Regions from separate parts of the Caproicibacter fermentans genome, predicted to be linked through region 4. Evidence: predicted binding sites of a transcription regulator. Region 4 holds the regulator's gene; each other region holds the start of a gene.

Region 1 (7,667 bases), 370 kb from region 4:
GTACCGGCGTCTTGCCGATCTCCGCCGAAATCGCCTTGACCTTTTCCACTGTGGAAGCGGGAGTCGTAATGCCGGCGATCACCTCAACCAGCTTCATGACCGGAGCAGGATTGAAGAAATGCATGCCGCAGACCGCCCGGTCAAGGCCGCTGGAGATTTCCGTAATGGAAAGGGAAGACGTATTTGTCGCAAAAATGCAGTCTTTTTTGCAGATGCTTTCCAAATCCTTGAACAGTGCCTTTTTGACGTCCATGCGTTCCAGAGCCGCTTCAACGATCAAATCGCAGTCCGAAACAATTTCTTTGGTGCCGGTCGTGATTTTTGCGAGAATCGCGTCCGCCTTAGCCTGTTCCATTTTCCCTTTGGAAACGGCTCTGTACAGCGTCTTCTCAATCTTTTTTTTGCCGCCTGCAGCCAGCTCTGCGTTAATATCACAAAGCTTTACGGAATAATTCTCTGTCTGAGCGAATGCCTGAGCAATTCCGGAGCCCATTGTCCCCGCACCAATAACGCCAACGATCATAGAAAAAACCCCCTTATATATTTTTACAATCAAAAATCATTCGTTGATAAACGGATCCGGCTTTCTCTTTTCGCAGAAAGCGGTCATCGCATTTTTCTGGTCCTTGGTATCCAGGCAAAAGCTGAACAGCTCCGCTTCCAAGGACACAGCCGAGTCAATATCCATCTGCAGACCGAGGTTAATCGCTTTTTTGCACTGGCGAACCGCGATCGGAGCGTTCCGCGCGATTTTCCCGGCCAGCTTTATGCATTCTTCCATCAGCTGATCCGCCGGATATACCGCGTTGACCAAACCGATTTTCAGCGCCTCTTCGGCTTTGACCTTGCCACAGGTATAAATCAGTTCCTTTGCCTTGCCGACGCCGATTGTGCGCGCCAGGCGCTGTGTTCCTCCAAAGCCGGGCGTAATGCCGAGGCCGGCTTCCGGCTGCCCGAACAAAGCGTTTTCGGACGCAATGCGGATGTCGCAGCTGAGCGAAAGCTCGCAGCCTCCGCCCAGCGCAAAACCGTTGACGGCCGCAATGACGGGGACCGGCAGGCTTTCAATCTTGCGGAACACATCATTGCCGCGCTTGCTGAACGCCCGGCCCTGTTCCTTCGTCATCGTGCTCATCGCGCCGATGTCCGCTCCGGCGACAAAGGCCTTCTGGCCGGCGCCGGTAATAATCACGCAGCGAGTTTTCCCAAGGTCAATCGCGTCGACCACTGCCTCCAGATCGGCAAGGACTTCGGTGTTGAGGGCATTCAGGGCCTTTTCTCGGTCAATGGTAACGACCCCGACCAGATCCTTCTGCTCATATTTCACATACCCCATCTTCATTGCCTTCTTTCCTAAAATGTTTCAGGTTTGATGACTGGTTAGCCTTCCATTTTAACAATGGTGGCAACGCCCATGCCGCCGCCGACGCAAAGAGTCGCAAGGCCCAGCTCATTCTTTCTCCTCTTCATTTCATAAAGCAGGGTGGTAAGGATACGCGCGCCGGAGCATCCGACCGGATGGCCGAGAGAAATCGCGCCGCCGTTTACGTTCGTCTTGTCCATATCAAACTTCAGATCGTGCGCAACCGCAAGGGTCTGCGCCGCAAACGCCTCGTTGGCTTCCACCAAATCCATGTCCGAAACGGTCATGCCGGTTTTCGCCATGATCTTTTTTGTTGCCTCAATCGGGCCAAGTCCCATGTAAGCCGGATCGACGCCTGCCCACGAGCCCGCAACCCACGTTGCCAGAGGCTTCACGCCAAGTTCTTTCGCTTTTTCTTCCGACATGATAACAACTGCGGAACCGCCGTCGTCAATTCCGGAAGCGTTTCCGGCCGTAACGGTTCCGTCTGGTTTGAATGCCGGCTTCAGCTTTGCAAGGGTTTCCACGGTCGTGCCGGGACGAATGTCCTCGTCCGTATCGAACAGGACCGTCTGCTTCCTCATTTTAACTTCCATCGGGATGATTTCTTCCTTGAATTTGCCCTCTTTTAACGCTTTTTCGGCACGGTTCTGACTCATTGCGCCATATTCATCCTGCATCTGACGGGTAATTCCGTATTTCTCCGCGACGTTTTCCGCCGTAATCCCCATGTGATAATGGTTGAATGTGTCCTCAAGGCCATCGTAAATCAGGGAGTCGACCAGTTTGCCGTCGCGCATACGATAACCGAATCTTGCGTTTTTCAGCAGATATGGGGTGCTGGACATGTTCTCGATACCGCCCGCAACAATGACATCCGCTTCGCCGGCCGTAATCATTGCCGCAGCGACATTGATGCTTTTCAAACCGGAACCGCACATATTATTCAGAGTAAAAGCCGGTACCGGAATCGGAATGCCCGAGCCGACAGAGACCTGACGCGCAATGTTCTGGCCAACACCGGCCTGGTAAACGCAGCCGAGAATGACTTCATCCACCTGATCCGGCGAGATACCGGCGCGTTTCATGGATTCCTTTACAACCGTCGTGCCGATATCGACCAAAGGCACACCGGAGAGAGTCCCACCAAATTTACCGATTGCCGTACGGCAAGCACCTGCTAAAACGATTTTCCTTGACATAGGTTTTTCCTCCTTAAAATTCCAATAAAAATTTCCGAACTGCTGTTTACAACAGACTATGTTAAATATATCACAATATACCCCGAGTTGCAAGGCTAGGTTTGAAAAAATTAACAAAAACTCTTTTAAAAAACGTTCAAATTATCCATAATACGAAATGAATTTCACATCGTGGATAATATGAAAACAGGCGCATATGGCATGCGCCTGCCAGCCTTAAATTTTAGAGTATCCGTAACTATTCACAATCGCGTCAATCTTCTGCCCCTTTTGACAATACGGGCAGTCAAGAACGGAGCAGGTAAAATAATTCGGCAAATTATCACTGGCAAAGATGGAGTTGACCTCGATGCCGCCGGTCTCTCCGATCGCGCTGAAAATCGCAGAGGTTCCTACGATTTTGCCGCCGTAATAACGGATGCATTCCAGCGAGCGGTTAATCGTCTTGCCGGTGGTTGCGGAAGCCACAAGCAAAAGAATGTTTTTGTTCCAGATCCGATCCTGGACATTGTCGCGGAACAGAAGCTGCCCATTTGGATATTCGGGGGTTATAATGCTGATGTCGGTTCCCTCATTCAGGGAGGAAACGCCTGATTTTGAGAGTTCCTCAGCCAAAAAGGCACCGATTATTTCGCAGCCGTCCATACAGATGATCGTATCGACGGATACGGAATTGACGTACCTTTCAGCCATGAATTCCGCTGCCTGTTTGGCAATTTTCTGCTGGTGTTTAATGCCTGTCATGTCAATGTAATAGTTTACGTGAGAATGCGAGGTTGCAAAATGCCCCGGAATAAGATTCAAGACAATATCCCGGTTTTTATCGCAGCGAACCTGAACAGCTCTGCTTTCCATGACCGGCACACCACTTTCCCAATAAAAGTCGTAATTATTATAGCATTGATTCCCCAAAGGTGCAAGATTTTTTTACGAAGTCTAGGTTATTCTGCATAATTTCACATCGCGGTTTTAAGTCTCCCGGCAGCGGAACGCCCTTTGCTCGAAAAACAATTTAATTTCTTTTTGCAGTCCGCTTACCGAACCCTGAACCAGTTCCTTCGGTCCGCCTCCCCTTCCCGAAAAAGCGGCGGACAGCTCTTTTGCATAGGGTCTGGCATCATTCGCGGGGTCGGATACGGCATATCGGTACCCTTTTGAATCGTCGCCGGAAAAAACCGCGGCCGTCGCAAAACAGCGTTCCGACAAAATCAGCGCAAACCGGCGAAGCTCGTCCGGAGTCAGGTCGTCATCAAAGATCAGAATATTTCCGCAGCCCGGAGCGATGGCGCCAGCCTTCAACCGGAAAATTTCCGTCCGAAGGGCGGAGAGCCTCCGCTTTAAATCCGCGTTCTCGCGCAGAACCCGTTCCACAGACTGTTCGATCTCCGCCGGCTTTGCGGAAAGCAGCGCGGAAACGGCAGATACGCTGTTTACCCTCTCCCCGTAATCCCGAAGGGCCTGGCCGCCGCAGGCCATGGTCAGTCTGGTCCCGCCTTTGTACCGCTGGGAAGACAACATCTTAACCGCGCCGATTTCTCCGGTACGCTCCACATGGGTGCCGCAGCAGGCGCAGATATCATAACCGGGAAACTCAACAATCCGAACCCGGCCGGTGAGTTCCTTTTTGCTTCTGTAAGGAATCCTTCCCAGCTCCTGCGCGGAAGGATACGACACTTTTACCGCAAGGTTCTGCCAGACCGCGCGGTTTGCCAGCCGCTCGATCAGCGCAAGGTCCTCCGCGGAAAGCTCCCCGTTCAGGTCAACCGTCAAAGACGTTTCGCTCATATGAAATCCGACGTTGTCAAGCCCAAACAGCCGGTGGGCCAGCCCGGAAACAATATGCTCGCCGGAATGCTGCTGCATCAGCCCAAAGCGGCGCGGCCAGTCGATTCCGCCGGAAACCATTTCTCCCGGCTGGAACGACCGGTCCGAGGTATGGTAGACGATTCCGTCCTTTTCCTGAACGTCCAGTACGTTTGCAAAATTCAGGACCCCCCGGTCGGAAGGCTGACCGCCCCCTTCCGGAAAAAAAGCCGTGCGGTCAAGAATGACCAGAAACCGGTCTTTCTCGGGGACACACTCCAGCACACGGGCTTGAAAAGTTCTCAGCTTTGAATTCAAATCGTAAAGTTTTACCGTCTCACGCTTCATTCTTCTCCTCCATTTCTTTCATCCATTCATAAAACCGCGTGCAGGCCGGAACCACAATTCCCTGTCGGCACATGTCTTCATATTCCTCGCGGCCAACCCATTTGGCCTGTGTCACTTCCTCGGGCTGAAGCCGAAGCTCGCCCACATATACTACAAGACGGTAATCTCCGGGCCACATCGAGACGCCGCGGGTCCAGACTCTGCCGGTCCTGTTTTTGTTTTGATCGCAAACGTCGCAGAGTTCCGGCAAGCAGGCTCCTCTTTTCTCATTTGACTTTGAATTTAATTATACTCCTGCTTTAGGATTCCGGCAACCGCATATGGCCAGATCCGTTTTGTTCCTGAATTGTAAAGCGAGAATCCATACTCTCCCGCAAGAGTAGAATGCAATTGTAATGAAACTCCCGTGCGGAAGATGTATGGATTTTCCGGTTACAAGGAGTTTCGTCTGTAGTTACGGCCCCGGAAAGCTTTTGAAGCGTAGCGAAAAGCCTTCCACAGAGCCGGAAAGATTGAATCTGCTGATTACTCCGTTGATTCGGAACGGCCAATCGGTACATCAGATCTACCTTACTCACGCGAATGAAATGACCTGTAGTGAGAAAACCCTTTACAATTACATCGACGCTTCTTTGTTTGACGTCCGGAACATTGATCTGCCGAGAAAAGTGAAATACCGTCCCAGATACAAAAAGCCGGAATTCAAGATTGACCGCGGGTGCCGTATTGGACGCAATTATGAGGATTTCAAAAAATACAGGGAAGGCCATCCTGATACTCAGATTGTGGAAATGGATCCGTACTGGGAAACAAAGGCGGAAAAGTATTGCTTACCGTTCATTTCGTAAATACCAGCCTAATGCTGGCTTTTCTGCGGGACGCAAACACCTCGCAGTCTGTGATTGATTCTTTGGATGCCATTTACAGGCTCTTGGGCCGGGAATGTTTTGAAAACCTGTTCCCAGTGATTCTGACGGACAACGGCAGTGAGTTTTCGAATCCCAGACTGATGGAATACGGTCCCTCCGGAAAAGACATCCTCCGCACGAGAATTTTTTACTGCGACCCCAGCAGTCCCTACCAAAAGGGCTCTATTGAGGTGAATCACGAACTGATTCGGCGGGTTTTGCCTAAGGGAACCTCTTTCGACAATCTGACCCAACCGGACATTTTCAAAATGATGAATCACATCAACTCCTACAAAAGGAACAAGCTGAATGGGCGCAGTCCCTATGAGATGTTTCGTTTCTGCTATGGGGAAGGAATCCTTCAAAAGCTTGGTTGCCTCCCCATTGCTTCCGAAAATATCGTTTTGAAGCCGCGCCTTCTCAAGCATTCAACCTGATTTTATCTACTTACACTGTCCGCCAGCCATTGTTCCCCTGCAAGGCGGGATTCTCCAGTTACAAAAAAACTGAGCGGGAGTTGCGCCTCTATTTACTGTACCCTTTTGCAGCCTTCATGAGCCCCGAAAGTGCTCCTGCGGTACGCTTTTCCAGAGACTTTCGGGAAAGTTGATTACAAAACGGGATTTTCATTTACAAATCGGGACTTTCGTTTTCAAAATTGGATTCTCATTTGCAAAGTGGGATTCCTGTTTTACAAACGGGATCCTTGGGCTACAATTCGCCCCCGTCTGCCGGAGGAATATTAAAAAAATTATCGATAAACATTAATTTATTATTGAATAACGTAATTAATTATGGTATACTATGGTTATCTTTTCGATTAAAGGAGGATTTTTAATGAACCCAAGTTGTTTAAAAATTGAAAAAAGCGGAAAAATCGTGCTGATTGCTGTAAGAGTCGTGCAGGCTGTCATCGTTTTGTCCATTGCGGCGTCCACTCTGATGCTTGTTTTACCCGAAGAATTTTTGTTTCCCAAGATGACTCGATCGGGTGATTTCTGGATTACCACATTTTCCAATCTTTTTACGAACGCTGTTTTTCTTTTCATTTTATTTTTAACCGGAAGATTTTTACAGACGCTGAGAAAAGCTTCTCCTTTTTTGCGGGAAAATGTGAAACGGTTGAAAACAATTTCCGCATTATTAATCGCGGTGGAACCGGTTCAAATCATTTTTCAATGGATTTCCAATGCCGTTCGGCCGGCAATCAATGGGCAGAAAGAAGTATTTGTTACATCTTATGGCGGGATTATTTTTGTTTTGGGTTTCGTGGTGTTCTGCCTTGCGCTTGTTTTTGAATACGGGATGGAATTGCAGAAACAATCCGACGAGACTCTGTAAGGACGGGAACGATGGCAATTATTCTTAGATTGGACCGTGTCATGGCGGACCGGAAAATCTCCTTAAAGGAACTTTCGGAAAAAGTCGGAATTGCGAATGTTAACCTGTCAAAAATAAAAACAGGAAAAATCAGCGCGATCCGTTTTTCGACGCTCAACGAAATTTGCAGAGTTTTAAACTGTCAGCCGGGCGATCTGTTGGAATTTGAAAACGAGGAAAAAGCCGATTCGGAAACGGATTAATGAACGGAGGCAATGCCTATGCGCCGGCGAAGCCCGGTTTTGACTGCGGTTTTGATTGTACTGGGGACGGCACTCATCGGACTGGCGGTTCTCTATCCTTTAATTTTTTATGCTTTTGACCCTCAAGCGCAAGAAATATCTCAGATTGAAAACACGTTAAAGGTTGCCATTCCGCGCAAATCTTCCGTGACTGAGTACAGCGATTCCACCGGCTGGTTCGGAGACGGCGAAGTCGATCTTGAAGTCGCGCTGCCCGCCGACGCGGACAAAGAGGAGATGGGGATCACCAACAAAAACGGTTGGCTGCCCTTGCCGATACCGGAGGACCTTGCTCTCCTGATTTACGGAGGAAACGGGGCCAATGCGATTCATTATGGGGGGATTGGAGACGATTGGATCAAGAAAACGAAAGACGTTTCAATCGGCTACTACTTCTTTCTGAACCGAAACGAGCAAGACA
Region 2 (7,667 bases), 1.7 Mb from region 4:
ACGGCCATTCTGGTCCCATTCATCACCGACTGGTGGGTAAAGAAATACGGTTCCCCCAAATGCCCGAAACAGTCCGAAATCCGGAACATTTCACAGGCCCAGTCCTGATCCATCTTGCTCAATAATTTGACAAAATAAAGAGAGGAGCCCTTCTATGCTCAACGCAATGATTATCGATTTTAAGGATGACGTAGCCGTCGCGATCGAACCGATCAAAAAAGGCGACACTGTAACCTATGTCGTGAACAGTGAGGAAAAATCCCTCACCGCCCTGCAGGATATTATCATTTACCATAAACTGGCGGTCCGCGATATCGCCAAAGGTACGCCGATCCGAAAATACGGTGAACATATCGGTATAGCTTCCTGTGACATTAAAGCGGGCGAGCACGTGCACGTCCATAACGTTGCCAGCCATCGTGAAGACCTTGAAGTCTGAAGGAGAGATTAAGAATGAATTTTTACGGTTATAAACGCCCGGACGGGCGGATTGGCGTCCGCAATAAGGTACTAATCCTGCCGGCAAGCGTCTGCGCTTCGGATACTACCCGCATTGTTTCCCAACAGGTGGTCGGCTCCGTGACCTTCAATAACCAGAACGGCTGTTCCCAAGTCGCCCCCGATCAACAGCTCACCATGGACGTAATGGCGGGCTATGCCGCTAACCCCAATATTTTCGGAACCGTCGTGGTATCCCTGGGCTGTGAAAACTGCCAGATGGACCTAGTGGTAAACGCCATTCGGGCCCTCACAAATAAACCCTTGAAGCAGGTCATCATCCAGGAGGCCGGCGGGACGCTGAAGGCGATCGACCAGGCCGTACGTTACGCCAAGGAAATGGTCACAGAGGCCTCCATTGTTCAGAAGAAGCTCTTCCCGCTATCCGAACTAATCATAGGAACGGAATGCGGCGGCTCCGACCCGACCAGTGGTCTGGCGGCCAACCCTCTGATAGGCCAGCTCAGCGATTTGATGGTCAGTGAAGGAGGCACTTCCATTCTCAGCGAAACGACCGAGTTTATTGGTGCCGAACATATTCTTGCTCGCCGCGCCGCCACTAAGGAAGTCCACGACCGGATTTACGAAATCGTCCACCGGTATGAAAAGGCCCTAAGCCTGGTCGGTGAAGAGGTCCGTGAAGGGAATCCATCCCCCGGAAACAAAGCCGGCGGCCTTACGACTCTGGAAGAAAAGTCGCTGGGCTGCATCCACAAGGGCGGACACACGCCTGTGAACGCGGTCTATGATTACGCACAGCAGGTAGGAACAAAAGCCGGCCTGGTTATCATGGACACTCCGGGCAACGACCCTTCATCCGTAGCAGGCATGGTGGCCGGCGGCGCCCAGGTCGTGGTTTTTTCGACTGGCCGCGGCACCCCCACAGGCAACCCTATCGCGCCCGTCATTAAAATCACCGGCAACAAGCTAACCTATTCCAGTATGATTGACAACATCGACGTAGATGCCTCGCCCCTCATTTACGGCGACAAAACCGTTGAGGAACTCGGGGACAGGCTGATTACTCTGGTTTCGCAGGTCGCTAGCGGAAAGCAGACCAAGGCCGAAAGCCTGGGCTATACTGAAATGGCCATTGCGCGTGTCTGCAACTATGTATAATGATAGAATAAATACGGAAGGGAGTTTGCCCGAGCGGAATTTATAACCTATGATTTAGAACGGGTTTCCGCTCCTCGGAGTGTTCCGTATGGGCAGGCACCGCTTTTTTTCCTCAAAGAAGCCCCGTATCCCTCGTTTTTTAGATTGGAGTGATATTACCTAAATGAAAGCTCAGTTTTTAACCCCTGTTGTGACCATTTTCAAAAAGGACGGCACTCTGGACCTGGAAGGCAATAAGAAAGTCTATGACCATCTGATTCAGGGTGGCGTCAGCGGCCTTGTGATCATGGGCAGCACCGGCGAATTTTTTTCCATGACCATGGAGGCTCAGATGCAGCTGATCGACCTTGCTGCTGACTATGTGAAAGGCAGGACGCGAATTTTCATCGGCATCAGCCGCATGATAGCGGACGAGGCGATTGAACTCGCCAACTACGCCTACGGCAAAGGGCTTCGTGAGGTCATGGTTGTAAGCCCTTACTACTTCAAATTTTCGCAGGAGGCTCTGGAAGCCTTTTTCGACCTGGTCGCCAACAGCACGCCCGCCGACATCTTCCTTTACAACTTCCCCGAACGGACGGTCCACGACATTTCCCCCGACCTGGTTTTGCGCCTGGCCCGCAAGCATAAAAACATCAAGGGAGTCAAGGATACCGTCACGCAGATGAGCCACACCAGCGCAATCATTCGAACGGTAACTCCCGAGTTTCCGGATTTCGAGGTGTTCAGTGGCTACGATGACAACCTGGTGCATAACGTCATGAGCGGTGGTGCAGGCGTCATTGGCGGACTTTCAAACCTGATCCCGGAAAAATGCGCAGAATGGGTAAAGGCCGTGGAAAGAAATGACGCATTCAGGATGGCGGAGATGCAGAAATACATCGACAGGGCAATGGCACTTTACGAGGTTGCGCACCCCTTCATCCCCACTGTCAAAAGGGCCATGCGGATCGCCGGCCTGGAAATCAGCGACACCTGTTGCGCCCCCATGCTCCCGCTTAACGACGCTCAGGAACAGCAGCTGCACGATTTAATGAAGAGTCTGGGGATTCTATAGCCCCGTTACCAAACGATTAGAGGAGCACGTCCCTACAAGGGGCGGGCTCCTCTGATTTTTCTATATTGACGGCAGCTGCATCCTATGCAAGTTTTTCTTTCAGCTTTTTAAGTTCCGTTTTCAGTTCCTTCGGGAGCTTGTCGCCGAATTTCTGATAGAATTCCTCAATTCCGTCGGCTTCCTTCGTCCAGTCCGCGCTGTCGACGTTCAGAATCGTCTTGAGCGTGTCGACGGTCAGATCCAGACCGGAGAGGTTGATGTCCTCCGCCTTCGGCACAAAGCCGATCGGGGTGTCGACCGCGTCCGCCTTGTCCTCGCAGCGTTTCAGAATCCATTCGAGCACGCGCAGATTATCGCCGAAGCCCGGCCAGATGAAATGGCCCTCGTCGTCCAGCCGGAACCAGTTTACGTTGAAAATCTTCGGCGCCTTGTCGCCGAGTCTTTCGCCCATATCGATCCAGTGCTTGAAGTAATCGCCCATATGGTAGCCGCAGAACGGCAGCATGGCCATCGGGTCGCGGCGGACGACGCCCACGGCGCCGGTCGCGGCTGCGGTTGTTTCAGACGCCATGATGGAGCCTACAAACACGCCGTTGTTCCAGTCCCTGGACTGATACACCAGCGGCGTGGTGCGCGCGCGGCGGCCGCCGAAAATAATCGCGGAAATCGGAACGCCGCGCCCGTTTTCAAACTCGGGGCTGATGCACGGGCAGTTTTTCGCCGGCGCGGTAAAGCGGCTGTTCGGGTGCGCTCCCTTTTCCTTGCTGCTGGTGCCGTCCCACGGGCGGCCCTTCCAGTCCACGGCATTCTTCGGCGGATTGTGGTCCAATCCTTCCCACCAGACGGTGTTGTCGTCCAGATTATGCACAACGTTTGTAAAAATCGTGCCGGATTTTGTCGTCGCCAGGGCGTTCGGGTTCGATTTTTCGTTGGTTCCCGGCGCCACGCCGAAAAATCCGTTTTCCGGGTTGATCGCCCAGAGCCTGCCGTCCGGTCCGATGCGCATCCAGGCGATGTCGTCGCCGACCGTCCAGATTTTGTAGCCTTTTTTCCGGTAGAATTCCGGCGGGACCAGCATGGCGAGATTCGTCTTGCCGCAGGCCGACGGGAACGCCGCAGCCACATATTTGATTTCGCCCAGCGGATTCTGAATGCCGAGGATCAGCATGTGCTCCGCCATCCAGCCCTCGTTTTTGCCAAGGAAGGACGCGATGCGCAGCGCAAAGCATTTTTTCCCGAGCAAAACGTTTCCGCCGTAACCGGAATTGACGGATATAATCGTGTTGTCCTCCGGAAAATGGCAAATGTATCTTTTTTCTTCGTCGATCTCGCATTTGCAGTGCAGGCCGCGCACCCAGTCGCTGCTGTTGCCAAGGGTTTCAAGAACCTCGCTGCCGACGCGGGTCATAATGCTCATATTCAGAACAACATAAATGGAATCGGTCAGTTCAACGCCGATTTTGGCAAACGGAGAGCCCACGGGGCCCATAGAATAAGGAATCACATACATGGTGCGGCCCCGATAGCTGTTTTTTGCGATTCCGTACAGCATTTCATAGGCCTTTGACGGCTCCATCCAATGATTGGTCGGACCCGCGTCCTCCTCGCTGCGGGAGCAGATAAAGGTGCGTCCCTCCACGCGTGCCACGTCGTTTACGGCCGTGCGATGAAGATAGCAGCCGGGAAGCTTCTCTTCATTGAGCTTGATCATCTCGCCGGTTTTGCAAGCTTCGGCCCTCAACGATTCAAGCTGCTCCTGAGTCCCGTCAATCCAGATCACCCTGTCCGGACAGACCAACTCCTTCATCTTTTCCATCCATTCCAGTACCGATTGATTCTGAGTCATATGCTTCTCCTTTCGGCCCAATGGCCTAATGAATATACTGCCATTATAATACAACATTTCGTATTGTGCAATAACATCGGATTCGTTTGTTAAAAATATATCAATTTTTGAAAATTATTTTTCTTTTATGCTCTCACAGAATAATGAATAATGATGAGCCCCATCCTGCAAAATTAAACGGAGAGAGATTCCACAGAAAGCTCCGCGCGGGCGTTCAGGCCGGGTCCGGCAACGTTTCCGGCCGCATACTCATAGAAGCCCTGGGCCGCGACCATCGCGCCGTTGTCGCCGCAAAGGTCCAGCCGCGGGCAGTAAAAGGACAGGCCGCGCTCCCGGCACACCGTCTTCAGTTCCCGCCGCAGCAGCGAGTTGGCGGAGACGCCGCCCGCCGTCACCAGCTTTTTCGCACCGGTTTCCTCCGCCGCGAGCAGCGTGTTCCGCACCAGACAGTCGACCACCGCCCTGCGGTAAGACGCCGCAAGATCCGGAATCGAAACCGTTTCCCCGCGCTGCCGCGCGTTGTGCAGCTGATTAAGCACGTTGGTTTTCAGGCCGGAAAAGCTGAAATCGAACGGAGCCCCATCCACGGACGGGCGCGGGAGTTTGTATGCCTTATCATTCCCCCGCTCTGCAACTTTATCCAGCTCGACCCCGCCGGGGTACGGCATGCCCATCGCGCGCGCGGCCTTGTCGAACGCCTCGCCCGCCGCATCGTCCCTGGTCTGGCCCAGCACGCGCAGGTCCGTGTAGTTCCGGACGTCGATCAGGTGCGTGTGGCCGCCGGAAACCACCAGGCAGAGAAACGGCGGCGTAAGCTCCGGGAACGTCAGGTAATTCGCGGCGATATGCGCGCGCAGGTGGTGCACCGGTACGAGCGGCTTCCCCGTCGACAGGGCCAGCCCCTTCGCAAAGTTGACGCCGACCAGCAGCGCGCCGATCAGCCCGGGCGCGTAAGTGACGGCGATCGCATCGATTTCTTCCAGGCTTGTCCCGGCGTCGTCCAGCGCGTTATTCACAACGCCGGAAATCGCCTCGCAGTGCCTGCGGGAGGCGATCTCCGGCACAACGCCGCCGTAAAGCCGGTGTTCTTCAATCTGCGAGGCGACCGAGTTGGAGCGGATGATTCTGCCGTCTTCGACAACGGCGGCGGCGGTTTCGTCGCAGGAGCTTTCAATTCCTAGAATTCGCATGTGTCCTCCCCGGGCTCCTCTTCCCGCGTCCGGAAGCGCTTTCCGGCGCGGTGCTTCAGTCTCTTGGCGTCCGGTCCCTCAAGCGTATTGTTGTTGCCGCAGGAAACGGTGGTTCCGGCCTTGATCGGCGCAAGCAAAAAGCCGATCACGATTCCGATGAACGTGCAGGCAAGCGCCAGCAGACGGGTTTCGCGTTTTGTCATGTTGCATTCCCCCTGATTCTTAATTTTGAGCGGAATTTCATACTCGATTCTTTCTTTTTGCCCTGAAGGCAGCGTAAGGCGAGCGTTCGACCGCGCAGGCCCATACTTTCGGTCCCGTACGAAAGGTACGCGGGTCGGGAGGAGCAGCCTGACGCCGCATCCAGATTGTCGGCATCAAGAGGGCAAGAGAAAGTAAAGCAGAGGACTTGTTTTCAGCCGTGGGCGCCGTAGGCGAGTAAGGGCCGGACGGCCTGCCCCAAGAAAGCATCTTAAAAATGCAGGGTAAGAATCAGTGCGTCCTCCGCAGGGTTCCGGTAAAAGTTCTTCCTTCTCCCGGCGGGGCGAAGCCCCAGCGACTGATACAGCGCGACCGCCGCCGTGTTGGAGGGACGCACCTCCAGGCTGAAAAACTCCGCGTTCCTCTCGCGCGCCCGGCCGATCAGGCCCCGCGTCAGCGCGCGTCCGACGCCCTGACGCCGAAAAGCGGGGAAAACGGCGATGTTGTCCACATAGCATTCCCCGCGGACACAGTGCATCCCCGCGTAGCCGGCGATTTCTCCGCCGCTCTCCGCGGCCAGAAAGACGGCGGTATCGCTGGAAAGCTCGGCGGCAAGTCCTTCCCGCGTCCACGGCTCCGCAAAGCAGAGCCGTTCCAGCTCGGCAAGGCGGTCCAGGTGCCGCGGCGCCATGGGAATCAGCTTCAGTCCGTCCATCCCCGCCTCATCACCTTCCAGTCCGAGCCGTCCCGGATGCGGTAAATAATATGAATCGCGACCCAGATCAGGTTAAAGAGCATCAGAACGGAAAACAGCTTCATGCTGATAAACCGGAATCCAAACAGAAACCGGCTGTAGGCGTAGACGGAGGACATCACCGTGATGACCGGGACATAGAACTTTTCCGGAAAATAAAACGCGAACACAAGCGAGAGCAAATCCGCCGGGTACCAGTATCTCTCGTGCATAAACGGAAGAAAATACGGCAGCAGCATCACATAAAACAGCGCAAGGGAGACCAGCATTTCATCCGTGATGCGGAATTTCTGTGCGCAGAGATAGGCAAACGTGAACAGCACCAGCGCCCCTGCGGCCAGCACCGCCGCCCTGCCGACGGATTCCGGCGCGTCCGCGGGGAACCAGGTAAACAGATTCGGCAGGTTCATCGTCAGCTCGTTGTACTCCTGCGACTGCCGGAAATAGACGGTCAGTAATTCCCAGAAATTACGGCCCATCACGGCGGCGGGCAAAATGGAAATCACATACACCAGCGGCGGGATCAGCAGACAGCGCGCTTTGATTCTGCCCTTGAGGAGCAGGACGAACAGAAACGGAGCGAGAAACACGGCCTGCAGCTTGAACGCAAGCGCAATTGAAAACGCCGTGACGGCAAGGTACTGCCGATCCTCCATCAGATAGCAGATGCAGGCGAGCAGCGCGGCGGTATAGATGGAATCGCACTGCGCCCAGACCGCCGAATTCAGAATCACGCTGGGCAGGAACAGCGTGACCGCGTAGGCGATTTCCCCCCAGAATTCACCGTATTTCCGGTCGACGATGCGAAACACATAATACGCCGCCGCGACGTCCCCCGCGCAGGAAAGCGCCTTAATCAGGTGCAGGCCGGAAAACGGAAGATAGGTGAGAAGGGCAAGCAGATAGTAGTAGGCCGGCGTATAGTCGCCGAAATTGATTCCCACCGCCGAAAGGCCGCCGTTCTGGCGAAGCAGCTCAAACCATCCGGATAAAAACTGCCGG
Region 3 (7,667 bases), 1.8 Mb from region 4:
CTTATAATGATCCAATGTAAAATCGGACGGAATGAGCGAGAAACCGGTGGCAAACACACTGTTGGACGAGTTGAAGGAAACGGAGAGGGCGTATAGAATCGGAATTAACCCTGCAATGCAGAGGAAGATGAAGAACAGGTTGGTAAACGCTAAACGTATCAGCCTTTTTCGGGGATTCTGAATCATTGCGCGCCGCCCTCCCGAATGTATTTTTTAGAGATCACGGTAAGTGCGATGATAATAATGAAAATAAGAATGGAAATGGCCGCACTGTATCCGTAGTTGCTTGTAATGAACGCTTTCTCATAGGCGTATGTAATGACCGTGTGAATGTCCGCTCCGGTTTTCGAACCGACCTGCTGCGTCATCAGGTAAACCGTGTCAAACTGTTTGAAGGTGACAAAGGTTGTCAGGATCACCGCCGGCATGATGATGGGGCGTATCATCGGATATGTGATTTTCGTCATCTTGGTAAATGTGCCGGCCCCTTCCAAAACCGCGCTTTCATAGTACGATTTATCGATGCTTTGTATGGCGCCGTCCATTGTCAGGATCATAAAAGGGAACGCCATCCACAGATTGACAACCATGCAGCAGAGAAAAGCGCTGAGATTACCGTTCAGCCAATTTACGGGCTCGATTTTCAAAAGACTCAGCCAATGATTCAGCAATCCGAACTGAGAATTGAAGATTCCAAGGCGCCAGAGAAGGATGGAGACATATGCCGGCATCGCCCACGGAAACATCAGCAGAGTTTTATAAAAGTTTTTCAGGACCAAGCCCTCGCTGTTCAAAAGAACGGAAATCAGGAAGGAGACGGCAACCTGGATCGCCATATTCAGGACCGTCCAGAGAATTGTTCGCAGCAGTGCGGGTAAGAAGCCGCTGTCAAAAACAAATAATGCCTTTCTGTAATTTTCAAACCCGATTATTCCGGGGTTAAACCAATGGTAGATATTCATATTGGTAAAAGACAAATAGCCGGTATACAGGATTGGAAACAAGATGATCAGGCTGATTACGGCAAGCGCCGGAAAGGAATAAAACCAAGGCCGCGACTTTTTGTTCATTTCATTCACCAACTGTTTTAGGATAAAGGGCGGCGCCCATTTTAAAATTCCAACGGGCACCGCCTTCTTTCAGCACAGAATCATACGTTTATTGCATTGCCGCGATGCCCTCGATCGCTTTTTTCTGCGCGTCTTCAAGCTGGGCGGCAATTTCTTGATTGTTTTTGTTGATTGCGGAAAGAGCGTTTTCGGTTACGGTCCACATGACGTCCATCTGAGGGACATTCTGCATCGGAACAGCGGTTTGAGCCGTGTTTTTCATATCCATCAGACTCGCGTTTTCGCTGACCGCGGCATCGTCGTAGCACTTGGAATTAGCCGGGGCCTCGTCGGCGGCCTCGGCAAGGGCAATACCGGCCTCCGGCTTTAAAAGCTGGCGCAGAACGGCGGCGACGGCGTCTTTTTTGGCGCTCTCAGCATTTTTCAAAACGTACATGCCCTCCACTCCGGAATAGGGCATCAGCGGCTTGCCGGTGGAATTTACGGTTGGCAGCGGAGCAACGCCGTAATCGATGCCGGCGCTCTTGATGCTCGGAATCAGCCAGGGCCCTTGAATGATCGCCTGCGCTTTGCCGGAGAGAAACAGCGTTGTGTCCGTGTTGTACTCGCCGTCGGTCGGCTCATAGGCAACGAACCGCTTATGGTATGTAAGGGCGTCTTTCATTGCCTGACTGTTGAGTTCCGGTTTTCCCTCCCCGTCAATGATGGTCGCTCCGAACGAATGCATCCACGCCGCCGCGTAATAAGCGGTGCTGTGCTGCTCAACCAGCGCGTAGGTGCCTTTTTTCGTATCCGTGTTCGCTTTCATATAGCTTAGCCAATCGTCCGTTGTCGTGGGAACCTTTTTCATCAGAGCTTTATTATAGATCAGCATCTGCGTCTCAAAATAAACGGGGAGCTGATAAATTTTGTCCTGATAGGTTCCGGCTTTTACCGTCATGGGAATCAAATCGCTCAGTTCGCTTTCCGAAATAAAGTCTGTGACGGGCGCCAGAATCCCCATCTGGGCAAAAGTGCCGGTTTTGTCATGCGCCATCAAATACAGATCCGGCGCGCTTGACGGGTCGTTGCCCGACAGTTTCAGCGCGTCGCTCATATTCTGCTTCCGTTGAAATGTTACGGTGATATTAGGCGACAGTTTGTCGAGCTCGGTTTTCAGCGGCTTTACGATTCCGTCTTCTGCTTCGTGCCAAACCGTAATTGACACAGGCTTTTGGGAATTGGCGGAAGAGACGGCCGCGTTTGCAGACTGCGCGCTGGAAGACGCCGCTCCCGTGCTTCCCTGACAGCCTGTCAGCGCTGATCCCATTGTACAGGCCGCCAGCAGGAGTGCCGTAAATTTGGTTCGCGTTTTCATAAGAATCCCTCCATGTTCAGTATTAGGAAACCGTTTTCTTAAAGTTTAACGATCGATAACGGCTTGTTTCCCTCTGACAAGTCAATTATAATGATATTTATCAAAATTATCAATACTTTTTGTGCGATTCACTTGATTTTTTTGGGAAAACGGTTTAATATATTAGTAAACCGTTTTCCTTATTGTGAGGTGCATTGAAATGTCGATTACCATAAAAGACGTTGCGCGCGAGGCGAATGTTTCCCCGTCCACCGTTTCAAAAATAATAAATCATTCGCCCACAATCCCTGAAAAAACCGCCCGGCATGTACGGGAAGTGATGGAGCGCCTGCACTATTGCCCAAACCTGCAGGCCCGCAATTTCGCAAAAAAGACGACGCGCAACATTGCGTTTCTGACAAAGCTGGAGCCGCAGATTGCGTTTACCAACCCGCATATGTTCGACATTCTGTGCGGCGTGCAGGAAACGCTGGCGCAAAAAGAGTACAATTTAAGCCTGGTCGGGATTCAGCAGGCGGACCGGGCCACGCAGACGGTCGAACGCATGATCGCGCAGAAAATCGCGGACGGTTTAGTCGTTCATGGCTCCGCGACAACAAAAAGCATGACCGCGCTTCTGGTAAAATCAGGATTTCCGCATATCATTATCGGCAAGCCGGATTTTGAGAGCCAGGCCTGCTGGATTGACACGAATCATTTTCTTTCGGGACAGATCGCGGCCGAACATCTTTGCCAATGCGGCCGTCGCAGAATCGCATTCGTCGGAGGCGCGCGGGAAGACAAAATCTTTTTACAGCGTTTCAACGGCTTCCTTTCTGTCATGAACGAAAAAGGGCTGGAGGTGTCTCCTGAGTTTGTAAAATACGGCGATTCTTCCAGCAACAGCGGCTTTACCCTTGCCAATGAACTTTTCGCTTGCGCCGCCCGGCCGAACGCCGTCATTTGTCAGGACAACGCGGTCGCGTTCGGCGTGATCAAATCCATTCACCGGCACCGTTTGAAAATTCCGGACGATATCGCGCTGGTTTGCTTTGACAATTATCCGTTTTCAGAAATCATGGATCCCATGCCAACCGTCGTCGATGTCAATGTTCACGATATGGGCATGCAGGCGGCTTCTCTTCTCCTGAGAAAAATCAAAAATCCTGAGCTTCAGATGCAGACTTATACCACCTTGCCCGTTTTGATCGTAAGAAGCTCCACACAAGGGGCGAAGAAGCAATAGATCGGTAGATCATGGCTCATCAAAAGCAGCCCTTCTAATCGAACTGCCGCCGGTTCAAAAGCCGGCGGCAGTTCGATTTATTGAAAAAGCAAACTTATTCTGTCCTGCTACTGCGATAGACGTCTATTGCCGCCTGAATCAAATCGTCGGTTTCTTTCCGTTTGTCGTCTTTATGCCATACGATCCCATAGGGGACGAAGTCTTCAGTTTCTAATGGAATGACGCAAAGAGTGGGATCCGGAATGCAGATAAAGTCCGGCATAATCGCAACCCCAAGTCCGCATTTTGCCATGGTGCAGCCGCTCAGCTGATTGTCCGTGTATAAGACCGGCGAAGACCGGCATTCCTCCATGATTCTTTTTTCCATTTGAATCATTTCCTCGGGGCTCTGGATCGGATTGAGCAGGATTAAATTATAAGTTTCCAGGTCGCGGTATGCGATTTTCTTCTTTTGGGAAAGGGCGCAGTCCTCGGAAACAACGCATACATATTTTCCGCGATACAGCTCATGATACTGTGTATTGGGAAGATCGATCACATTGTCCCTGACGGTAAAGAGAAAATCGACTCTTTTTTCAAGGAACAGCATGTTTTTCCTCGTGAAATCCGTCATCTTAAGGTCCAGCAGAATATTGGGGTGTTTGGCATTAAACCGCGCGACGATCTGCGAAAGAAAGCTTATTGCGAGAAAGTTGCTTTCATACGCAACCACATAGGTGGAGTCATATTTTTCCGCATAGTTTTTCGCTTTGACGATGCTCTGGTGGATCTGGGCGATCACATCCCTGATGTCCTCATAGAAAGAAGCGCCGGCTTTGGTTAACTCCACTTCTCTTTTGGTCCGTTTGAACAGCTCAAATCCAATCTCCTCTTCCAACTGCTTGATCTGATTGCTTACGGTCGGCTGAGAGATGAACATGGCCTGCGCGGTAGCGGAGAAATTCAGGGTTTCCGAGAGGTTTACAAAGCATTCCAACTGCTTAATATCCAAAAAAGCTCCCCCCTGTAATTCGATTTCTGTATATAGTATAGCATATTTCTATTTCACTTTCTCAAAAGATAATGTTAAAATTTTGTCAGAATAGAGCCGTTAAACATGATTCCGTAAGGAGGAACTAAAATGCGATACATTGTAACAGGCTGTGACGGTCAACTGGCGGGAAGAGTTGCCCAAAACGTAATGAAGGAAGTTCCGGGGGAACAGCTGATCTTCACCTGCCCGGATTTGAACCGTCTGCGCCCGGAGAAAAAAGAGGCTTGGGAAAAGCAGGGCATCACCATCCGGCAGGCAAATTACGACGATAAGGAAGGCATGGTAAACGCGTTCCGGGGCGGCGACAGGATCTATTTTGTCTCCAGCATCATCAACGGGCCCAAACGCGTGCAGCAGCATAAAAATGTAATCGACGCCTGCAAAGAGGCCGGGGTTCAGCATATTACCTACACCTCTTTTTTCGGCGCCAACCGCGAGGGATACCATCAGTATGTGCTGGAGGACCACAGGCCGACGGAGGCCTATTTAAAGGAGAGCGGCGTCGAGTACAACATCATGCGGAACAACCTTTATATGGAAAATTATCTTACGGTATCCGTTATCCTTGCCATGCTGAGCAATAATGTCTGGGGGACGAACGCGCGCGACGGCAAGGCAACGTATATCGCAAAGGACGACAGCGCACGCTGTGCGGCCGCGCTGCTGCTGGGCAAAGGCGGCCGCAATCAGGATTATGATCTGACGAGCCTGACCCCCGTGAGCCAGAGGGACATCTGCAGAATGATTGCGGAAAAATCAGGGATCGACTTTAAGTTCGTCCCCATGGACGATGAAGAATTCCGGAACTACCTGGAAGCGCTTCATATCCCCGCCACAACGGACGGAGACTATTCCCGGTCGCCGGTTCCCTTCTGCACAATGGATATGGTCACAAATGAAAAAGGAATCGCCAATGGACAGATGGGAGTGGTTTCCCACGACGTGGAAAAGCTGACCGGAAGAAAGCCGCTGGAGATTCCGGATTTGCTTGATACGTACAGCTATGTTTGGAAAGAAAAGCTTACGAATATACGCCAGTTAAGATAGTTGATAGAAAAAAGGAGAAATCGAATTATGATCTCCCCAAAGCATTATGGGATTGTTATGAATTTCTGGATGTCGCTGTTTAACGGGATTGTCGTATCGACCGTTATGATTTACGCAAACACGGGCGCATTCCCCCCGGCGGCAATTCTGATCTCGTCTTTGGAAGCCCTGGCCGTCGCATTCGTCGCGGGACTCATTATCCCCGCAGCGCCGTTCGGAGCGAAGCTGGCGGAAAAAACGTTTCATTCCAGCCCCGGCAAATTCAAGTACATTGTCATTTCAAACATACCGGTCTGCCTGATGATGGCGGTCGTGCTGTCTCTCACGTTTGCGCTGATCAACGTCGGTTTCAAACCGCCGTTCCTGATGGCTTGGCTGGGCAGCGTGCCGCTGGCCTTTCTTGCTTCCCTGCTGACTTCGATCGTACTCACGCCGGCAGCCGTCAGGATTTGCAATGCCATGACCGGAGTAAAATAATCGGGGCACTTTTGACGGGACAGGTCCGGAAGTAAAAGCCCGAAAAGCGGTGGAAACGCCGGCTTTTCGGGGCTTTTTTACATGCTGTTTGAAGCAGGGGCGCGCCTCAGGCCTGTCGCGCCCCGTGCTGGCTGAAAAGCCCTTCGCTTCCTGCAAGATTGGTTTTGAATTGTCGGGGGGATTCGGATGACTTCACTTGACGGGTATATTATTGGCGTAATCTGAGTTGTAAAGCCCGCGCGGAGGCATTATAATGAATCTAGCTTATGGGACAACGGTTAGGGAGTGATGCGGTGTGAAAATTGGCGCGTTTGCAAGACACAACCGGGTCAGTATCGACACAATCCGGCATTATATAGACCTTGAATTACTGATCCCGCAAAAAATCGGGAAGCAATACCAATTCGACCTGCAATGCCAGAAGGATTTTGAAGAAATCCTGTATTTCAAGTCACTTGGATTTACTCTTCTGGAGATTAAAGATATTTTCATCGTGAAGCATCTTGGAAAAATGACCTCTTTTCAGCGGGAGGAATTCTATCAAAACATTTTTAAAGACAAGCATGAAAAGGTAAAGATGCAAATAGAGGCTCTTAACAGGGAAAAATCCTGTTTGGAAGACGAGCTTCATAAATTGGACGGGAAACGCGAAGCAAAGCCATTCCCAATGGGAATCAGCCTGAATTGGCTGCGCCTTCTTTGCTGCCACCGCTGCGGCGGCCCCCTCCTGTTGAAAGAAGCCGCCGTAGAGGACAATATGATCCTGTCAGGAACGCTTAAATGCAACTGCGGAGTTGAATACTCGATTCAGGACGGCATCCTTTTCGTAAATCCCGATAAGGCCGTCTGCGAAGACCGGGTTCCTGAGCCCTTGTCCTACATCCGGCATACTGACGCTGCATATCTGAATCATGTTTATAAAACCCTGGAGTGGACGGTTCAGAAGATTGATTTTAAAGGCCTTTCGGAAAAAGTTGTTTTGGAACTGGGCAGCGGAAGCGGTTTTCTATTAAGACGGATTTATGATGACCTGCCGGAAAACACGGTGTACATCGCCGTTGACTGCAACAGGGGCGGCCTGCTTTCGCTCAAAAAGATTCTGGAAAATGCGGAGAAGAAAAAGGAAATTTTCTTCATTTGCTGTGATTTTCTAGAGCTTCCTCTGGCGGAACACTCCGCGGATCTTATCTGTGACTTCGCGGGAAGCAGCAATTATGGTTTTGACCACAGCGAATTCCTTTTAAATTCCATGGAACGATACTTTAAAAAAGACGCCGCTCTGTTCGGCTCCTATATCATCTTCCGGAATTTCAGCTCAGACAGCCTGGTCCCGGTGGACTGCCGGGAGAACTTTCGAGTTGGCCCGGTCGGCAGGAAAATTGAGGAACTGGGGTTTTTGAAGCAGTCGGATTATCTATCGGACGTCGTTGCCAAAGGCGGAATTTATGAAAATTACTT
Region 4 (7,667 bases):
AAACCTGGAGAAACCATCAAACACGTTGAAAACCTGTCTCTTTACCGAATGGACCGCCTGCCAGCTTTTCAAAATGAAGACGAAATAGAAAAATGGATGAAGGAACTGCTTGGTTAACGGCATACGAATAGAGACACGAAGGGAACGGCCAAAAAAAAGAAGCATCCATACAGATGCTTCTTTTTTCAATTCAGCAGTCTTTCCACACTTCCTGCGCAACTTCTCTGACAAGAGCGATTTTGGCCCACTGATCCGCTTCCGTCAGAAGATTTCCCTCTTCTGTGGAGGCAAATCCGCATTGTGGGCTCAGGCAAAGGCGCTCCAGTGGCACATATCGCTCTGCCTCGCGAATTCGCGCGATCAGGGTCTCTTTATCTTCCAGTTGAGGCGTTTTAGAGGAAACCAACCCAAGAACAACCAGCTTGTCGGCGGGGACATTGCGCAACGGAGAGAAATCTCCGCAGCGGTCAGAATCAAATTCCAAATAATAAGCCGATACGTTTTCGCCGCCAAACAATACTTCCGCAATCGGCTCGTATCCGCCGGACGCCGCCCATGTGGAATGATAATTTCCGCGGCAGACATGCGTGTTGACCGTCAGATCCGCCGGGCAGCTTTCCAACGCCATATTATTCGCTTTTAAATACAAATCGGCCAGGCTTTTCAGATCAACCTTGTTGTCTTGACGCGCCTGCCAATACTTCTGATCGCAGAACATTCCCCACGTGCAGTCATCTATTTGAACATTCCTGCAGCCCGCCTGATAAAGGTCGGACAAAACCGTTTGATAAGCAGAGGAAATATCCTTTATAAGCATCTCTATGTCCGGATAAATCCGATCCGTTGCATCTTTATTTTCCGCGCGGTATAACTCCGCCAAAAATTGAGCCGGTGCGGGAATTGTCTGACGCGCAAGCACATCGTTGCCCGCCGCCTCTCTTAAGAAACGATAATGTTCTAGAAACGGGTGGTTTTCACCGCTGATCTTTCCGGACAGCGAGGCGGTTTCCCCACGGGTTACTTCATCATGGAACAAATAGCCCTTTTTCAGGTTTTTTCGCTCAACGCCCTGCAATCCCCACATAAAATCCAAGTGCCACCAGCTGCGGCGGAATTCACCATCGGTGACGGATTGAAGCCCCGCATCTTTCTCTTTTTGAACAAGCTTTAAGATCTCTCTGTCCTCAACCTCTTTCAATTTCTCTTTTGAAATCATTCCACCCCGATAATCTTTTCTGGCCTTCTTTAATGCCTCCGGGCGAAGAAAGCTTCCTACGACGTCGTATCGAAACGGTGCGTTTTTTCGTTTCGCGCTCAGATTTTCACACTGATTCATAGTAATTACCCCCCTGCGGTTTTCTATCGTTATCAGTATAGCACAGAGCGCCGAAATCCAGTAACATATAAAAATTATATTTGTTTATAGTTTTCAACGATATCAAATCCGTATTGCCGAATGACAAGTTTTAGCTGAGCAATGTATTTCTTCGCCTGTCCGCTGAGTTTTACCTTTTGATTTTCGATCCAGCCGATCAACATGGAATCGTCGATCCGAAGAGGAACCGAAACGATATTTGTCCCATTCAAAGCAGTGCTCAGCACACCGGAGGAAATCGTATATCCGTTCAGGCCAATCAGCAAATTAAACAGTGTCGCCCGGTCGCTGACGTGAATTCTTTTCCGATGGTAGGTTATGCTTTGAAGTTCCTCTGCAAAATAAAAGGAATTATACTCTCCCTGCTCAAATGAAAGATACGGAAATTCCCCAAGATCTGAGGGAAACACTTCCTTCCGGCCAGCCAACGGATTCTCCTTACTGATAAAAATATGCGGACCGGCTTGAAACAAAGGGTGGAACAACAAGTGATTTTCCTGAAAAAAGCGTTCCAAAACCTTCCTGTTAAAAGGACTTAGATAAAGGATCCCTATTTCACTGCGTAAATCGCGTACATCAGAAAGAATCTCATGCGTCCTCGTCTCACGCAAGGTAAACTCATATTCTCCCGAATCGCTCCTTTGGATCAGATTGACAAAAGCATCGACCGCAAACGCATAATGCTGCGTGGAAATTGAGCACATCTGTCTGGACGGTTTCAAGTTTTTATACCTCTGCTCCAGCAATTCCGTTTGTTCTATTACCTGACGGGCATAGCACAAAAATTCCGACCCTTCCGCAGTCAGGGATATTCCCTTTGCAGACCGGTTGAAAATTTCGATTCCAAATTCCGTTTCCAGGTCTCGGATTGATTTTGACAAGCTTGGCTGAGATATGAAAAGGGAATTCGCCGCCTCATTGATAGAACCCCGGGCAACAACCTCAATGATGTAATTTAATTGCTTCAGTGTCATAATATTTCTCCAAAACAAAAGCACCTGGCCGGTACCGCCCAAGTGCTCTAACTGCCGTCAGCGGACGCCGCCGCCTCCGCCGCCGCCGAACCCGCCGCCTCCGCCGGAGAATCCTCCCCCGCCGAAGCCTCCGCCTCCAAAACCGCCTCCAAATTTTCCTCCGCCGTTCATGGGCGAATTGGATAATCTGGTTGCTGCCGAACCGACTTGCCGGAATGTACTGCCCAGCGCGGCCCCAAAGTCAAAAGTGCCCCGCGACGGAGCAAGCCCACCCCAATAAATTCTCGGCCCGAACATGAAGTATAAATAGCTGCCGGCAAAATTGCCGTTAACATACGTTTCATCCCTAAGCTGAGGATATGCCATCTTGAGCTGCTTGCATACTTCACCGGAAACCCCCATCATGGTTGCATAAACCAGATATTCTTCCCAAAGCTCAAGCTGGGGAACACCATACTCTTTCATGCGTGAAAATTCGACCATGTATTTTTTCAGTCCATGCCAAACGCCGTATTCGTATTCGCCTTTTTGGCTCAATTTCATTTTCACCGAGCCGCCGACCATCAACAATATGCCGGACAATAAAATGGAAACAGGAAGATAAATCAGCAAAACTCCCAGAATATCCGTTCCCGCAAAGAGTACAAATGCAAACAGAATCAACAACACGCCGACCCATTTGGATGCGGAGAAGAAAACAGGCCGTGCCTCGTAATATCCCCGCTGAGAAAGCTCTCTTTTTGTGGCAACGGAAAAGTCCTCCAGCTTACGACCGACATATTCCCCATGAGACTCCGCATATTTTTGAAATTCTCTCATGGTAAATCGATTTCCCGATGTCTCTCCGACGGTGGTAATCAGTTCAAGAAAAACTTTCTCACTTTCCGTCAGCTCTTCTCCCTTTGTATCCCCGGTCAGAATAACGGTTAATCGGTCTCCGGTACTTTCAAATTGTACGAATCCTTTTCTGGCCATGCTCAGAAGCGTGGCGCTGAGCATCCTGTTTTTTTCTTTTTCATGAAGTCCGGAATAGAAATAATAAAGGTTGGCAATCCCTCCCGGGCTGTTTCCCTGCGGGATCTCTCTCGTATATTCCGGTACCTCAACCGCATGCCTCTTGTTCTTTTTGCGGAGCCGGAAAAAGAAAAACAGAGTAATTCCCAGAAGGAGAACCGCGCCGGCGGCATCAAGAACGCCAAGCAGGAATTCCATTCGAAGCTTCCGCTCGTATTCGTCAGCCCATTTTTGTTCTTCCTGTTCAATCCCCGGCAAAACCGCCTGGGAAACGACATTTTTAGAAGACGGAAACAACTGCGGCGGCATGCAAAGGCGGACTTCAACCGAATGACCCGCCGGAATAGAAGAGGCCGTAAAACTGATTTGATCGTTGGAGTCAATCGACAGGTTGCTTTTCACATCCGTATGCAGCCACGTGCGTACATTCTTTTTGTTGCCGCCGGACGGAAAGCGGATCGTGCCGTCCATCACAGTGACGGGAAGGCTGAAATTGCTCGGAAGAAAATAATGATATAAAACCGCCGTGTCCTGATAAACAGTGACAAGATTTTTAATTCTGTAAGTAAAGGTAAACGTCCGGACGCCTTTTTCAATCGAAGGCATAAACCAGCCGATTTCAACCTGATTTCCGGTTTGATAAAGGTAACATTGGTCCTGCATTTCATCGCCGGAAACACTTTCCGGGTCAACATCGCCCGCAAAGGAATAGGGAATCCCCCGGTCCTCGTCATAAACGGTTAAATCTGTAATTTCTGCGGACTCGCCTGCTTTTAAAGAAAAGGACTTATAGATGTTCCGATAGGGTTTGTTGCGGTCTTTTAAATTGATTTTCCATGTTTCAGAGACCGTCATGTCTCCGTTTTCCATCAAAGCCGCGGAAACGTTCAGCTTCTGCAACACTTGCCTTGAGTTTTTATCAGAATCATCCGAGCAGGCGGTCAAAGGAAGAAAGCAGAACAAGACCGCCGTTAATAGGAAAAAGGCCCGCAGCTGTAATCTAGGGATAATTTTTCCGGCTTCCCTATGATTCATTATTGATTTCAAAATTTCACCTGCGGGACAGCCCGGTCCGCTTCCTCGATTTCAAAGTATTTTTTCCGGTTGAAATGAAACACCGACGCTATCAGATTTGACGGAAAACGCATGACGTATTCGTTGTATTTCATAGCCGTATCATTATAAAACTGGCGGGAAACGGCAATTTTGCTTTCTATTTCGCGAAGCTGATCCTGCAGATTCAGGAAATTCTGATTTGCTTTCAGATCCGGATACTGTTCCGCGGTCGCGAAAAGATTGACGATTGCCCTTGAAAGCTTGGCGTTATTCTCCATCGCTTCCTCCGGCGTTCTTGCGTTCATCGCCGCGCCGCGCCATTTCGTCACTTCCGACAGGGTAGACTTTTCGTGCGCTGCGTAACCCTTTACCGTTTCAACCAGATTTGGAATCAGATCAAATCTTTTTTTCAGTTGTACGTCCACCTGAGACCAGCTGTTGTCAACACGGACAGAAAATGAAATCAGTCTGTTGTAAGCCGAAACACACCAGACAACCAGGATCAGCAGTATTCCCAAGAGAATTGCGAACGGAATCCAGCCCATAGAATTACCTCCTTCTGTTTCACCTGCTTCTTATGATCTGATAAAGCTCAAAAAATATGCGGCTGCTTTCTGCCGTTTATTTGGCAGACTGATCGGAAATACGGTAGCATAAAGTCATAAGGCTGTCATTCAGATGAACATTTTCAACAATGGCGTCGGGGTACCGCATGGAAAGATCATAATGGCTGAAATTCCAGAAATTGCGAATTCCAAGATTATAGAGCTGTTCGGCAAGTTCGCCGGCCGCAGTTCTGGGCACACAGAAAATCGCCATGACCGGCTTTTCCTTTTTGCAGAATTCTTCCAGCCCCGCAACATCCCTCACTTTCAGGTTTGCAAGCTCCATCCCAATTCGCTCCGGTGAATTGTCGAATATCCCAATCAGTCGGAACCCCTCCGACTCAAACGACATATGGGTGCCGATTGCTCGGCCAAGGTTCCCGGCGCCGAACAGAATGGTGGGATATTTACCGGAAAGACCGAGTATATTGCCGATTTCGTCACAGAGCTGACTAACGATATATCCATAGCCCTGCTGGCCGAAGCCGCCAAAGCAATTCAGATCCTGACGAATCTGAGAAGCGGTAAGGCCCAGCTTAGTTGAAAGCTCCGTCGAAGAAATCCTCGTGACGCCTTTCTCTTTTAAATGAATCAAAAAGCGGTAATAACGCGGCAGACGCCTGATTACCGACATAGAAACCTTTTCACGTCTTGACATGACGCATTCCTCCAATTCAAGTGAAACATGAAACTGATTAAAGCTGATCCATAGTTCTGCGAACGGCATCCAAAAAAGTTTCCGTATCCACTGTTTTTTTCTTTTGCAAAGTTGATATTCCCGATAGATCACCCGTCATTGTTCCGCTTTCCACCGTCCGAATCGATGCAAGCTCCAGTTTTTCGGCAAAATCGGAAAGTTCCGAAATTCCGTCAAGCTCGCCGCGCTTTTTCAGTGCGCCCGTCCAGGCGAACAAAGTAGCAAGCGGATTGGTAGAAGTTTTTTCTCCCTTTAAGTGCCGGTAATAATGCCGCTGAACCGTACCATGGGCGGCTTCATATTCATAGACTCCCTTTGGCGAAACCAGTACGCTGGTCATCATGGCCAGACTTCCGAACGCCGTTGCAACCAGGTCGCTCATGACATCGCCGTCATAGTTTTTGCAGGCCCAGATGAACCCGCCCTCTGAGCGGATCACGCGCGCAACAGCATCGTCGATCAGCGTATAAAAATAAGTGATTCCAGCCTTTTTGAATTTTTCCTCATAATCTTTTTGAAAAATCTCCTGAAAAATATCTTTAAACCTGTGATCGTATGTTTTGGAAATCGTGTCTTTTGTGGAAAACCAAATATCTTTTTTTTCACCAAGAGCGAACCGAAAACAGGAGTGAGCAAAATTGGAAATACTCTCATCAAGATTGTGGATTCCCTGAACAATGCCGGACGACTGAAACTCATGGATCGTCATTCGTTCTTCGTTTCCGGCGGCATCCGTAATTACCAGTTCCGCTTTTGAGCCCGCGGCGGCAGCCATTTCCACATTTCTGTATACGTCGCCGTAAGCATGGCGGGCCACCGTAATCGGCTTTTTCCAAGCCGGAACCAGCGGCGTGATTCCCTTGACCAGAATCGGAGTGCGAAAAACCGTGCCGTCCAGAATCGCACGGATCGTCCCATTCGGAGATTTCCACATTTGGTTCAATTCATACTCTTTCACCCGGTCCGCGTTCGGGGTAATGGTGGCGCATTTTACACCGACGCCGAATTTTTCGATCGCCTGCGCCGCTTCAACGGTCACACGATCCTCCGTCTCGTCGCGGTGTTTTAGTCCAAGGTCATAATACTCCGTTTTCAGGTCAATATAGGGCTCCAGCAAAATATCTTTGATCTGCTTCCAGATCACTCTGGTCATTTCGTCCCCGTCCATTTCGACAAGAGGGGTCCGCATCCTTATTTTTTCTGCCATAGCAACATCCTCCGATCCTAAATAAAAAGCTTAGTCAATCCAAGCACCAGTAAATGCGCGGGATAAAAAATATAAAACGTCCATTTGGAGTAACGTCCGCCGCCGCGTTCTCCGCTGTAACGCGAAAGAATCGGCAGGCACAGGAAAACACCCGCCTGAAACAGCTCGCTGTAAAGCGGACGCCCCATCGTAACTGAGGAAAATGTACTGAGCAAGACCATTGTAATTGACATGATGGAAAACGATTGAATCTGAAGGCGGAAATTCCCCCGATTTTGCCAGAAGGCAAGGGTAAAAAGAATATCAAAGAACATCCAGTCCCCCGGGAGCGAGAGAACACAAAGAGCAATAACCGCCAGTGTTCGGAGAAATGGATTCTCTATTTTATCGCTGGCACGAATTGCCAGAAGGCTCAGAAACAGGGTGTAGATTACGCTGAAAGGGAAAAAACTCAGTGGCTTCCCCGTTTCGAACAGAACGAAAGGAATATGGGAAATCAGCGCGAACAGGCCGAGCCTGAAAGCATATTTCTGAAAATTGTGCGTATGTGCATATCCTTCCGCCAGAAAAAAGCACATGGTCGGCGCCGTGATTCTGCCGATGATATGCATCAACTGTCCGGCTGCGGAATAGGTCGGTACAAAGCCCCACGCGACGTGGTCAATCAGCATTGCGGCAATCGCAATCCATTTGATTGTATTTGCCGAAAGTTTTTTCACCGACGTGTCCAACTCTCTTA

The links. Region 4 encodes Rex, which represses fermentation and respiration genes when NADH is low (regulators of the CRP and FNR family bind a similar motif). Its sites were predicted from a motif close to ATTGTTAANNNNTTAACAAT; they were not measured.
Region 1: HCR03_RS03715 (acetyl-CoA C-acetyltransferase) is a predicted target of Rex. The motif match lies at 2,623-2,642, and genes of this name have one in related genera.
Region 2: HCR03_RS13065 (phosphoenolpyruvate carboxykinase (GTP)) is a predicted target of Rex. The motif match lies at 4,606-4,625, and genes of this name have one in related genera.
Region 3: HCR03_RS10865 (NmrA family NAD(P)-binding protein) is a predicted target of Rex. The motif match lies at 4,714-4,733, and genes of this name have one in related genera.

The regions. Positions count from the first base shown of each region.
Region 1 is NZ_CP060286.1:753,059-760,725, forward strand. It holds gene HCR03_RS03705 (3-hydroxyacyl-CoA dehydrogenase family protein) at 1-523, opposite strand, end outside; gene HCR03_RS03710 (enoyl-CoA hydratase-related protein) at 560-1,336, opposite strand; gene HCR03_RS03715 (acetyl-CoA C-acetyltransferase) at 1,381-2,565, opposite strand; gene HCR03_RS03720 (phosphoribosyltransferase) at 2,782-3,420, opposite strand; gene HCR03_RS03725 (alanyl-tRNA editing protein) at 3,535-4,716, opposite strand; gene HCR03_RS03730 (NUDIX hydrolase) at 4,706-4,966, opposite strand; partial or broken gene HCR03_RS20740 (IS30 family transposase) at 5,217-6,061, shown strand; gene HCR03_RS03740 (DUF2975 domain-containing protein) at 6,462-6,965, shown strand; gene HCR03_RS03745 (helix-turn-helix domain-containing protein) at 6,977-7,207, shown strand; gene HCR03_RS03750 (hypothetical protein) at 7,226-7,667, shown strand, end outside.
Region 2 is NZ_CP060286.1:2,640,890-2,648,556, reverse strand. It holds gene HCR03_RS13085 (2-keto-3-deoxygluconate permease) at 1-108, shown strand, start outside; gene HCR03_RS13080 (UxaA family hydrolase) at 155-439, shown strand; gene HCR03_RS13075 (UxaA family hydrolase) at 454-1,617, shown strand; gene HCR03_RS13070 (dihydrodipicolinate synthase family protein) at 1,781-2,674, shown strand; gene HCR03_RS13065 (phosphoenolpyruvate carboxykinase (GTP)) at 2,757-4,520, opposite strand; gene tsaD (tRNA (adenosine(37)-N6)-threonylcarbamoyltransferase complex transferase subunit TsaD) at 4,694-5,710, opposite strand; gene HCR03_RS13055 (hypothetical protein) at 5,698-5,913, opposite strand; gene rimI (ribosomal protein S18-alanine N-acetyltransferase) at 6,183-6,626, opposite strand; gene HCR03_RS13045 (glycosyltransferase 87 family protein) at 6,614-7,667, opposite strand, start outside.
Region 3 is NZ_CP060286.1:2,210,626-2,218,292, reverse strand. It holds gene HCR03_RS10890 (sugar ABC transporter permease) at 1-186, opposite strand, end outside; gene HCR03_RS10885 (carbohydrate ABC transporter permease) at 183-1,070, opposite strand; gene HCR03_RS10880 (extracellular solute-binding protein) at 1,159-2,427, opposite strand; gene HCR03_RS10875 (LacI family DNA-binding transcriptional regulator) at 2,627-3,652, shown strand; gene HCR03_RS10870 (LysR family transcriptional regulator) at 3,747-4,643, opposite strand; gene HCR03_RS10865 (NmrA family NAD(P)-binding protein) at 4,773-5,732, shown strand; gene HCR03_RS10860 (DUF2798 domain-containing protein) at 5,760-6,209, shown strand; gene HCR03_RS10855 (methyltransferase domain-containing protein) at 6,505-7,667, shown strand, end outside.
Region 4 is NZ_CP060286.1:384,732-392,398, reverse strand. It holds gene HCR03_RS01950 (hypothetical protein) at 1-117, shown strand, start outside; gene HCR03_RS01945 (5-methyltetrahydropteroyltriglutamate--homocysteine S-methyltransferase) at 191-1,336, opposite strand; gene HCR03_RS01940 (LysR family transcriptional regulator) at 1,411-2,349, opposite strand; gene HCR03_RS01935 (DUF2207 domain-containing protein) at 2,407-4,263, opposite strand; gene HCR03_RS01930 (LemA family protein) at 4,407-4,964, opposite strand; gene HCR03_RS01925 (redox-sensing transcriptional repressor Rex) at 5,041-5,682, opposite strand; gene HCR03_RS01920 (NADP-dependent isocitrate dehydrogenase) at 5,720-6,928, opposite strand; gene HCR03_RS01915 (TraX family protein) at 6,946-7,659, opposite strand; gene HCR03_RS01910 (aconitate hydratase) at 7,665-7,667, opposite strand, start outside.